DNA from 2 places in the Serratia surfactantfaciens genome. Region 2 is predicted to be linked to the other one. Evidence: predicted binding sites of a transcription regulator. Region 2 holds the regulator's gene; the other holds the start of a gene.
The links. The regulator Fur, encoded in region 2, represses iron uptake genes when iron is present. The targets are predictions, from matches to a motif close to ATAATAATGAGAACNACTATCAA.
Positions count from the first base shown of each region.

Region 1: a site for Fur is predicted at 1,892-1,914, ahead of entS (enterobactin transporter EntS). Genes of this name have one in related genera too.

Region 1 covers NZ_CP016948.1:4,788,648-4,793,815, reverse strand. Annotated here, with positions in the region: gene ATE40_RS22330 (isochorismate synthase) at 1-334, opposite strand, end outside; gene entS (enterobactin transporter EntS) at 547-1,815, opposite strand; gene ATE40_RS22320 (enterobactin synthase subunit F) at 1,991-5,168, opposite strand, start outside.
Region 2 covers NZ_CP016948.1:583,088-588,255, forward strand. Annotated here, with positions in the region: gene chiQ (ChiQ/YbfN family lipoprotein) at 1-69, shown strand, start outside; gene ATE40_RS02740 (beta-N-acetylhexosaminidase) at 83-2,740, shown strand; gene fur (ferric iron uptake transcriptional regulator) at 2,989-3,435, opposite strand; gene fldA (flavodoxin FldA) at 3,765-4,304, opposite strand; gene ybfE (LexA regulated protein) at 4,569-4,856, opposite strand; gene ybfF (esterase) at 5,113-5,168, opposite strand, start outside.

The sequences.
Region 1 (5,168 bases), 910 kb from region 2:
AGGCGGCGCGATCGAACCAGCGGCTCTGCTGCGGAATAAACAGCGCCGAAGGCTGCCGGGTATCGAACGGGATGGCGCCGCACAGCAGCGGCTTTTTGATGCCGGCCTGTCGGGCCTCGGCAAACGCCTGCCGTACGCTGCGCTGGAACTCGCCGTTCAGATCGGCGCCGTCTGCGGCCGGCAGGCGAATGCGGCTGAAACAACCGGTGGTGGTCAGACTGCGGAAAGGAGAAGTAAAGAAGAAGCCCGACGCCGGAGAAAAATCAGCGGCAAATCGCTGCTCTTCGCACTCCTGCACTTCCTTTCGATTGATGTCGTTCACGGCAGTATCCATCGCTTCGCCCTCAAGAATTTGAAGTGATAACCAATATAATAATGATTATCATTTGAGTTAATTCCGCGCTAAATTACTCGCCGATATTTGCTATGTCAATAAACGTAAGCACTTCTTTCATTTCGAAATCATGACATAAACGCTGTGGGTTTTACGCATGCCGATGATAAGCATTGCTATTTGATCCCACAGCGTCGAATTAACGCATTGAGTTACTTTTCACTGGCCGGCTGAGGCTCGTTCTGCGGCTCCGGTTTGTGCATCGTGACCTGACGCAAACCGGTCATGGCGAACAACAGCAGGATGCCGAGCGCCGCCGCGCCGAAGCCAAAGCCGCTGGCGCTCATCGCCGGCAGCATAAAGGCGCCCATCGCCCCCAGCAGCAACGCGCCCAGCGCATCGCCCACCACGTTCTGCGCCGTCCACAGGCCATTGATGCGGCCGAGGAAGTTGTCCGGCGTCAGGCTCTGGATCAGACCGTATTGCAGCAGCGAGTTCAGCGCGCTCAGGTAGCCGAACGCCACCAGACACAGCAACGCCAGGCTGTACCACGGCATCAGGCCGAACAGGCCAATGGCGGCGAACGCCGCGATCGCCGTCAGCAGCATCACCCAGCCGGGGCGCGCCACGTGCGCCACGCGCCCGCTGGTGAACGCGCCGATGGCCGCGCCGAGCGGCACGGCGGCGTACATATAACCGAGGTGGGCAGCGTCGATGTGCCAACCTTCCGCCATCGCCGGGTACAGCACGCGCACCGCGCTGGCCATGGTCAGCAGCGCGCCGATCAGCGCCACCATGCCGATCACCTTGTTCTGGAACAGGAAGGCGAAACCGCCCGCCAGCGCGCGCAGCGGGTGTTCACGCGGCTGCGGCGGCGGCATCAGCTGCGGCAGGCTCAGCAGCGGCAGCAACGTCAGCAGGGTGCCGAACGCCGCCAGACCGTAGTTCCAGGCGATGCCCATATGGGCGATCACCAGGCCGCCGATCGCCGGAGAAAGAATCGAGCCGAAGCGCACCGTCAGCATGCTGATGGCGCCCGCCTGCACGATGTTTTCGCGGCCCACCAACGCCGGCGTGGCCGCCAGCAGCGCCGTCACCCCCACCGCGCCGAAGAAGCCGTCCCACACCGCCAGCAGATAAATGGCCGCCAGCGAAGGCGACGGCAACAGGGCGTTGAGGCACAGGCCGACAAAACCGACGCCGCAGGTGGAGCGCGCAAACAGAATCAGCCGGCGTCGCTCATAGCGATCGGCCAATACCCCTCCCATCAGCAGCCCAGCGAACATGCCGCCGCCGGCCAGCGTCACCGCCAGCCCGACCTGCAGGGTGGAACCGGTCAACGCCTGGATCTGCACCGGGATGGCGATCGCCATCAACCCCAGCGCCACAATGGAGATAAAGCGCGCGCAGAACACCGCGCGGAAAGCCCGGTTGGTTTTCAGCAGGCTAAAATCAAGCAGGATGGAGGGTTTGCTACTCATCGGTTGTTCACCACATCTTTAAACGGGGATTCTGCAGTTGCGGGGCGCTATGCTAGCACAGATGACGAAATCAATAATGATAATAAAACTCATTGATATTCAATTGTGAGCGACCGCAAGAAACGCCGCCAAACGCGGGATAATCCCCGTGTCTGGCGGCGGGATGAGGGAGTCATTACAGCGTGCGCAAGATCCGGTTCAGCAGCGGCCCCAGCACTTTGAACGACGCCGGCGAAACGATATCGACGTGCGCACAGTCCAGCTCTTGCGCCTGCAGCGCATCAACGTACTGCGACCAGGTTTGCTGCACGTCCATCCCTTCCTGCAGCGTGCGTTTAGCGACGAACAGCGTCGCCTGGCCGTGGAAACGGGCGGTGCGGGTACGCGACAGCAACCGCACCGAATCGGCGTAGTTGGCTTCGATGTTGTCGAACATCGCCGTGCGCGTCTCGCCTAGCGCCGGATCGAGCGTGTCCTGCGACACCGCCAGGAACTGCTCGCGCTCGCGCTGCACTTCCTTCAACACGTTGTCGTCCAGCATCACGTCCCAGTTTTGGGTCTCCGGCGGATAGGTATCCAGCAGGCCGAGGAACGCCACCTGCTCGCCGCGCGCCTGCAGCCGGGCGGCGATGCCCTGCGCCAGCGTGCCGCCAAGCGAATAACCGATGAAGTGGTACGGCCCGTGCGGCTGCACCTGCAACACCGTCTGCAAGTGGGCATCCACTACCTGATCCATGTCTTCGCTCAGCGCCAGCGGGCCATCCGGCCGCGGCGACTGGATGCCGACCAGCGACCAGTGTTGGTCGAGATAGCGCGGCAATACGCTGAACTGCCAGGAGAAGCCGGATGCCGGATGCAGACAGAACAGCGTCGGCCCCTCGGTGACGCGCAGCGGCAACACGCTGTCGAAGCCACTGCGATCGGCCTCTTCCTGCGTGCGATCTTCCGCCAGCAAGGCGGCCAGTTGCTCAACGCGCGACGCCACCATCACCTGGCCGACGGACACCGCCTTGCCCAGATCGCGGCGCAGCTCCGCCGCCAGGCGCATCGCCAGCAGCGAATGGCCGCCGAGCGCGAAGAAATCGTCGTCGGCGAACACCTGCTCGCGCTGCAGCAAACGGGCGAATACCGCCGCGATCTCGCTTTCCAACCCGGCCTGCGGCGGCCGTCCTGCCTTGCGTTCACCGCCCTGCGGCTGCGGCAACGCCTTGCGATCCAGCTTGCCGTTGGCGCTCAGCGGCAAATCCTGCATTTCCACCAACGCCACCGGCACCATGTGCGGCGGCAGGCGGTCGGCCAGCGCCGCACGCAAAACTTCCGCATCCCAGCTCGCGCCGGGTTGCATCACCAGATAACCCACCAGCTGGCGCGCATCGCCGCCGGCGTCCACCGGCGTACCCTGCAACACCAGCGCGTGCGTCACCGCCTGGCGCACGCCCGGCAGCGACAGCAAGGCGTGGTCGATTTCACTCAGCTCGATACGCTGCCCGCGGATCTTCAGCTGATCGTCGCTGCGGCCCAAATATTCCACCGCGCCGTCCGGCAGCCAGCGCGCCACGTCGCCGGTGCGGTACATCCGTCCGCCCTCGCCGAACGGATCGGCGACAAAGCGGCTGGCGGTCAGATCCGGCCGGCCAAGGTAGCCGTGCGCCAGCTGCACGCCGGTCAGATACAGATCGCCCGCCACGCCCGGCGGCACCGGCCGCAGGCGCGCGTCCAGAATGCGCAACCCGGTGTTCCATACCGGCAGGCCGATCGGCACGTTGGCGCCGGTCACCTTCGCCAGCGCGTCGCCGTAGGCCGGATGCCAGGTCACGTCCACCGCCGCCTCGGTCGGGCCGTAGAGGTTGTGCAACGGCACCGCCGTGCGGCTTTGCCACAGGCGGCACAGCTCCGCCGGCAGCGCTTCGCCGCTGCAGAACACCTGGCGCAGCGCGGCGCAGCTCGCCACCGCCGCGTCGTCGTCCAGGGCAGCGACGAAGGCCGCCAGCATCGACGGCACGAAGTGCAGCGTGGTAATGCGATGGTGTGCGATCAGCTGTTGCAGCTGCTGCGGGTCGCGGTGCGCCTCCGGCGGCGCCATCACCAGCCGGGCGCCGACCATCAGCGGCCAGAAGAATTCCCACACCGAGACGTCGAAACTGCATGGCGTTTTCTGCAGCACCGCGTCGTCCGCCCCCAGCGGGTACTGGTGCTGCATCCACAGTAAACGGTTGACGATCGCCTGATGGCCGACCAGCACGCCTTTCGGACGCCCGGTGGAGCCGGAGGTAAAGATGATATAGGCCGCATGGTCCGGCGTCGGGCCCGCGATCGCCACCCCGGCGGCGTGATTGGCCGCCAGCGGCGCGTCATACAGCAAGATTTCGCCCTTGTCGGCGAAACGCGCCTGCTGCGCCGGGTTGGTGATGACCAGCCGCGGCGCGGCGTCTTCCAGCATCATCGCCAGCCGCTCGTCCGGATAACCGGTGTCCAGCGGCAGATAGGCGGCGCCCGCTTCCACGATCGCCATCAACGCCAGCGACAGGAACACCGAACGCGGCAGTGCCACCGCCACGATGTCGCCCGGTCGCACGCCCTGCGCCACCAGTTGGCGCGCCAGCGCCGTGACCTGCTCGCGCGTTTCGCGGTAGGTGAAGCTGAAATGCGCATCCGCCAGCGCCGGTGCGTCCGGCGTGGTTTTCGCCTGCTGCGCCAGCAGCTGGCTCAGCGTGGTCGCCGGCACCGGGTGCGCCGTGTCGTTGACCCGCGCCAGCAGCGCGTGATCGTCGGCGGTCAGCATATCGGCTTCGCCGATCGGCAACGTTGCCTGCGCGGCGAACTGCGCCAGCAGCAGCGGCAACCGCTGCAGATGCGCCAGCAGTTCCTGACGGCTGTAACGCTCGGCGTTAGCCAGCAGTTCAACCTTCAGCTGATGGTGTTCGTCGATAAACAGCGCAATCTCCAGATCGCGCACCGGCCCGGAGGCCAGATCGTGGGTAATGCCTTCGATACCGGCGAAATCCAGCTGGTAATCGAACATTTTGAAGTTGAAGACCGTACCGTACAGCGGTTCGCCGTCGCCGATGCGCCCCAGATCGCGCTGTACCTGTTCGGCATCGTAGCGCTGATGGCGGCGCACCGTTTTCAGCTCGCGGCTGATGCGGGTGGCGGCCTCATAGAGCGTGGCCTGCGGCTCGAGGTGCATCTCCATCGGCAGCACGTTGATCACCGGGCCGGCGGCGCACAGGGCGGCCGATCCGGTACGGCGCATGAAGATAAAACCGGCGCTGAAGCTCGGTTGACCGCTCAGACGCGACACCCACAGCGCCACCAGCGCCACCGCCATATCGGCGGCGTTCAGCTTCTGCTGC
Region 2 (5,168 bases):
GGTAACGGTCAGGCTTACGACGCCAAGTGCGGCAAGCTGTGGCAAGAAATTCGCGATAACAATAATTAAGAAGGACGAGAACATGAACGCATTCAAACTGAGCGCGCTTGCCGCCTTGACGGCAACGATGGGATTCCTGGGCGGCATGGGAAACGCCATGGCCGATCAACAGCTGGTGGATCAACTGAGCCAGCTGAAGCTGAACGTGAAAATGCTGGATAACCGCGCCGGCGAAAACGGCGTGGATTGCGCGGCGCTGGGCGCCGACTGGGCCTCTTGCAACCGGGTGTTGTTCACCCTCAGCAACGACGGCCAGGCTATCGACGGCAAGGACTGGGTCATCTATTTCCACAGCCCGCGCCAGACCCTGCGGGTGGATAACGATCAGTTCAAGATAGCCCACCTCACCGGCGATCTGTACAAGCTGGAACCGACCGCCAAATTCAGCGGTTTCCCTGCCGGCAAGGCGGTGGAAATCCCGGTGGTCGCCGAATATTGGCAGCTGTTTAGAAATGACTTCCTGCCGCGCTGGTATGCCACGTCCGGCGACGCCAAACCGAAAATGCTGGCGAATACCGACACCGAAAACCTGGACCAGTTCGTGGCGCCGTTCACCGGCGATCAGTGGAAGCGCACCAAAGACGACAAAAACATTCTGATGACGCCGGCTTCGCGCTTTGTCAGCAATGCCGAGCTGCAGACGCTGCCCGCCGGCGCGCTGCGCGGCCAGATCGTGCCGACGCCGATGCAGGTGAAGGTCCACGCGCAGGACGCCGATCTGCGCAAAGGGGTCTCGCCGGATCTGAGCACGCTGGTCAAGCCGGCGGCGGACGTCGTCAACCAGCGCTTTGCGCTGCTGGGCGTGCCGGTTCAGGCCAACGGCTATCCGATCAAGACCGATATCCAGCCGGGCAAGTTTAAAGGCGCGATGGCGGTGCCGGGCGCCTATGAGCTGAAGATCGGCAAAAAAGAGGCGCGGGTGATCGGCTTCGATCAGGCCGGGGTATTCTATGGGTTGCAGTCGATCCTGTCGTTAGTGCCGACCGACGGCAGCGGCAAGATTGCTACATTGGACGCCAGCGACGCGCCGCGCTTCCAGTATCGCGGCATTTTCCTCGACGTGGCGCGCAACTTCCATAAGAAGGATGCGGTGTTGCGTCTGCTGGATCAGATGGCGGCCTACAAGCTCAACAAATTCCACTTCCACCTGAGTGATGATGAAGGTTGGCGTATCGAGATCCCCGGTTTGCCTGAGCTGACGGAAGTCGGCGGCCAGCGCTGCCACGATCTGAGCGAAACCACCTGCCTGCTGCCGCAGTACGGCCAGGGGCCGGATGTCTACGGTGGTTTCTTCAGCCGTCAGGACTATATCGACATCATCAAATACGCCCAGGCGCGCCAGATTGAAGTGATCCCTGAGATCGACATGCCGGCGCACGCCCGCGCCGCGGTGGTGTCGATGGAGGCGCGCTATAAAAAGCTGCATGCCGCCGGAAAAGAGCAGGAGGCCAACGAATTCCGCCTGGTGGATCCGACTGATACCTCCAATACCACCTCCGTGCAGTTCTTTAACCGCCAGAGTTACCTGAACCCGTGCCTGGATTCTTCCCAGCGCTTTGTCGACAAGGTGATCGGCGAGATCGCCCAGATGCATAAAGAAGCCGGGCAGCCGATCAAAACCTGGCACTTCGGCGGCGACGAGGCGAAAAACATCCGCCTGGGCGCCGGCTATACCGACAAGGCGAAACCGGAGCCGGGTAAAGGCGTCATCGACCAGAGCAACGAAGACAAGCCGTGGGCCAAGTCGCAGGTTTGCCAGACGATGATCAAAGAAGGCAAGGTGGCCGACATGGAGCACTTACCGAGCTACTTCGGCCAGGAGGTCAGCAAGCTGGTGAAGGCGCACGGCATCGACAGAATGCAGGCCTGGCAGGACGGCCTGAAAGACGCCGAGAGCGCGAAGTCGTTCGCCACCTCGCGCGTGGGCGTCAACTTCTGGGATACCTTGTACTGGGGCGGTTTCGACAGCGTCAACGATTGGGCCAATAAAGGGTATGAAGTGGTGGTCTCCAACCCGGACTACGTCTACATGGACTTCCCTTACGAGGTGAACCCGGACGAGCGCGGTTACTACTGGGGCACTCGCTTCAGCGACGAGCGCAAGGTGTTCAGCTTCGCGCCGGACAACATGCCGCAGAACGCGGAAACCTCGGTCGATCGCGACGGCAACCACTTCAACGCCAAGAGCGACAAGCCGTGGCCGGGAGCCTACGGGTTGTCCGCTCAGCTGTGGAGCGAAACCCAGCGCACCGATCCGCAGATGGAATACATGATCTTCCCGCGCGCGCTGTCGGTGGCCGAACGCGCCTGGCACCGCGCCGGTTGGGAGCAGGACTATCGCGCCGGCCGCGAATACAAAGGCGGGGAGACCCACTTTGTCGACACCAAGGCGCTGGAGAAAGACTGGCTGCGCTTCGCCAATATCCTGGGCCAGCGTGAACTGGCCAAGCTGGACAAAGGTGGCGTCGCTTATCGTCTGCCGGTGCCCGGCGCACGCGTAGCGGGCGGCAAGCTGGAGGCGAATATCGCGCTGCCGGGATTGGGCATCGAGTATTCCACCGACGGCGGCAAGCAGTGGCAGCGTTATGACGCCAAGGCCAAGCCGGCGGTATCGGGTGAGGTGCAGGTGCGTTCGGTCAGTCCCGACGGTAAACGTTACAGCCGCGCCGAGAAGGTCTAAGCCCGGCGCATCGGCCTGTCGTCATGGCGGCGGGCCGCTTAACGAAGGGGGAATGCGTCCGCCTCTGCGCGTGTCGGCGTGAAGCGGACGTGAAAGTGAGAGCAGTACGTGGAGTCGCAGTGCCGCTGCAATTGTAGTATTTCATGACATGATCTTTCCCCGGCTGGTCCGGGGATTTTTTTGCTCACCGTTCAGCAAGCATAAAAAAACCGCCTCAGGGTGAGGCGGTTTTTCATAGCCAGTCAGGCTTATTTCTTGTCGTGCAGCGTTTCGTCTTCGCGGCAGTCACCGGTTTCACAGTGGCCGTACAGGTACAGGCTGTGGTTGGTGAGCTTGATGCCGTGCTGCTTGGCGATATCACGCTGGCGCACTTCGATGGATTCGTCACTGAATTCGATCACTTTGCCGCAGTCCAGGCAAATCAGGTGATCGTGGTGATGCTGTTGGGTCAGTTCGAACACGGACTTGCCGCCTTCGAAATTGTGACGTGTCACAATGCCCGCATCGTCAAACTGGTTCAGTACGCGATAAACCGTTGCCAGGCCGATCTCTTCGCCCATATCAATCAGTTTTTTGTACAAATCTTCCGCACTGACGTGATGGCATTCCGGATTTTGCAGTACTTCCAGGATTTTGAGTCGCGGAAGCGTGACTTTTAAGCCGGCCTTCTTCAATGCGATGTTGTTGTCGGTCATGCGAATTCAGTCCTGTTACTATGCTAATCAAGTTGAGGCGTACTCGCCTGTGGCATCGGTCGGCACAAAGAGTTAATGCGTCTCATTATAGAACCGGTTGTACTAAATGGAAACCGCCGGTTGTTAACAAAGATATAATTGCACTATTGCATGTTTTGCATGCAACGCCTTGATGGGTGGGATAAACCGATAACTCAGTCTACCTTGACGGGGTGGGAAGTTACAAATCTGTAGCTTCTATCGCAGCAATCCCTGCTGCCGATGATGGCCCTGTGCGCACACTATGCACTTTACAGGGCCTTTGTTCAACCTTTCGCCAGTTGCGGCGTTTAGCCGACGATATCGGCCAGGCTCAGCTCTTCGACGATCTGTTTGACCCAGGCATCGACGCGCTCGTTGGTCAGCTCCGGCTGGCGGTCTTCGTCGATCGCGAGACCAATGAAGTGGTTGTCGTCCGCCAGGCCTTTGGAGGCCTCGAAGTGGTAGCCTTTGGTCGGCCAGTGGCCCACGATGGCCGCGCCGCGCGGTTCAATGATGTCGCGGATGGTGCCCATCGCGTCACAGAAGTATTCCGCGTAGTCTTCCTGGTCGCCGCAGCCGAACAGCGCCACCAGTTTGCCGTTGAAATCGACTTCTTCCAGCGTCGGGAAGAAATCATCCCAGTCACACTGCGCTTCACCGTAGTACCAGGTCGGGATACCCAGCAGCAGGATATCGAACCCTTCCAGGTCTTCTTTGCTGCTTTTAGCGATGTCGTGTACTTCAGAGACGTCGTCGCCAAACTGTTTCTGGAGAATTTTCTGGATCATTTTGGCAATGTTTTCGGTATTGCCAGTGTCGCTGCCAAAGAAAATGCCTACAGTAGCCATATCGCGTATAACCTTTAAATTCAAGTAATTGCATTACTCGATGCCAGCACTGCCGCCGCTGACGCCGATTAAAATGATGCCATGACAAGAGCCTTTCGCCACGGGGGCGGGCGCCGACAGGCGCAGTCTCTTGCCGGTAAATGCGTATCATGCCAGAAAGTGGCGCCGGGGTTTTATCGCATTTATGCGATGCCGGAGAATGAAGAAAAGCGTGGTCGATCCGGCGTTGTCCTTAACGCCGCGCCGCGCGTGCGGCCGAAGAGATCAATGTTCCGGCTGTTCTTCCGCCAGTTGCGCCAACAGCATCTGCTCGATGAGTTCGCTGCGGCTAATGTTGCGCTGTTCCGCCAATTTGTTCAGGGCGTCCACCGCATCCGCGTTGATTTTCAGCTCTACGCGCCGCAATCCACGCACTTTATCGCGCCGTAACTGATTGCGCTTATTGATTCTAAGCTGTTCATCGCGGGAAAGCGGGTTGGTTTTCGGGCGCCCCGGACGGCGTTCATCTGCGAACAGATCCAGCGTCGTGCGATCCGTTTGTTCTTTTGCCATAGGTAGCGGTACTGCAAGGGAGTTTGCATCAAAAAGCGCTCGCACGCTTCCGGAGGCATCGGTTAACACACTTCGGGCCAATAAACCCTAACCCAAATTCACCCCCGAACCGGCGTTCGCGAACGCGCTGGCGCGGCGGCAAAATTATAGCGCGCCATATTACCCCAGCAGATGGAGCGGCGACAATGCCTAACTGCGGGCTAAACGCGCTAAGCCGTTATCTTTAGCGCGTTTTTTCGCCAGATGAGCGTATTTTTCAGGCTTCGTCGAGGAAACGGTGGATGGCGCGCAGCACCGCGTCCGGTTTTTCGG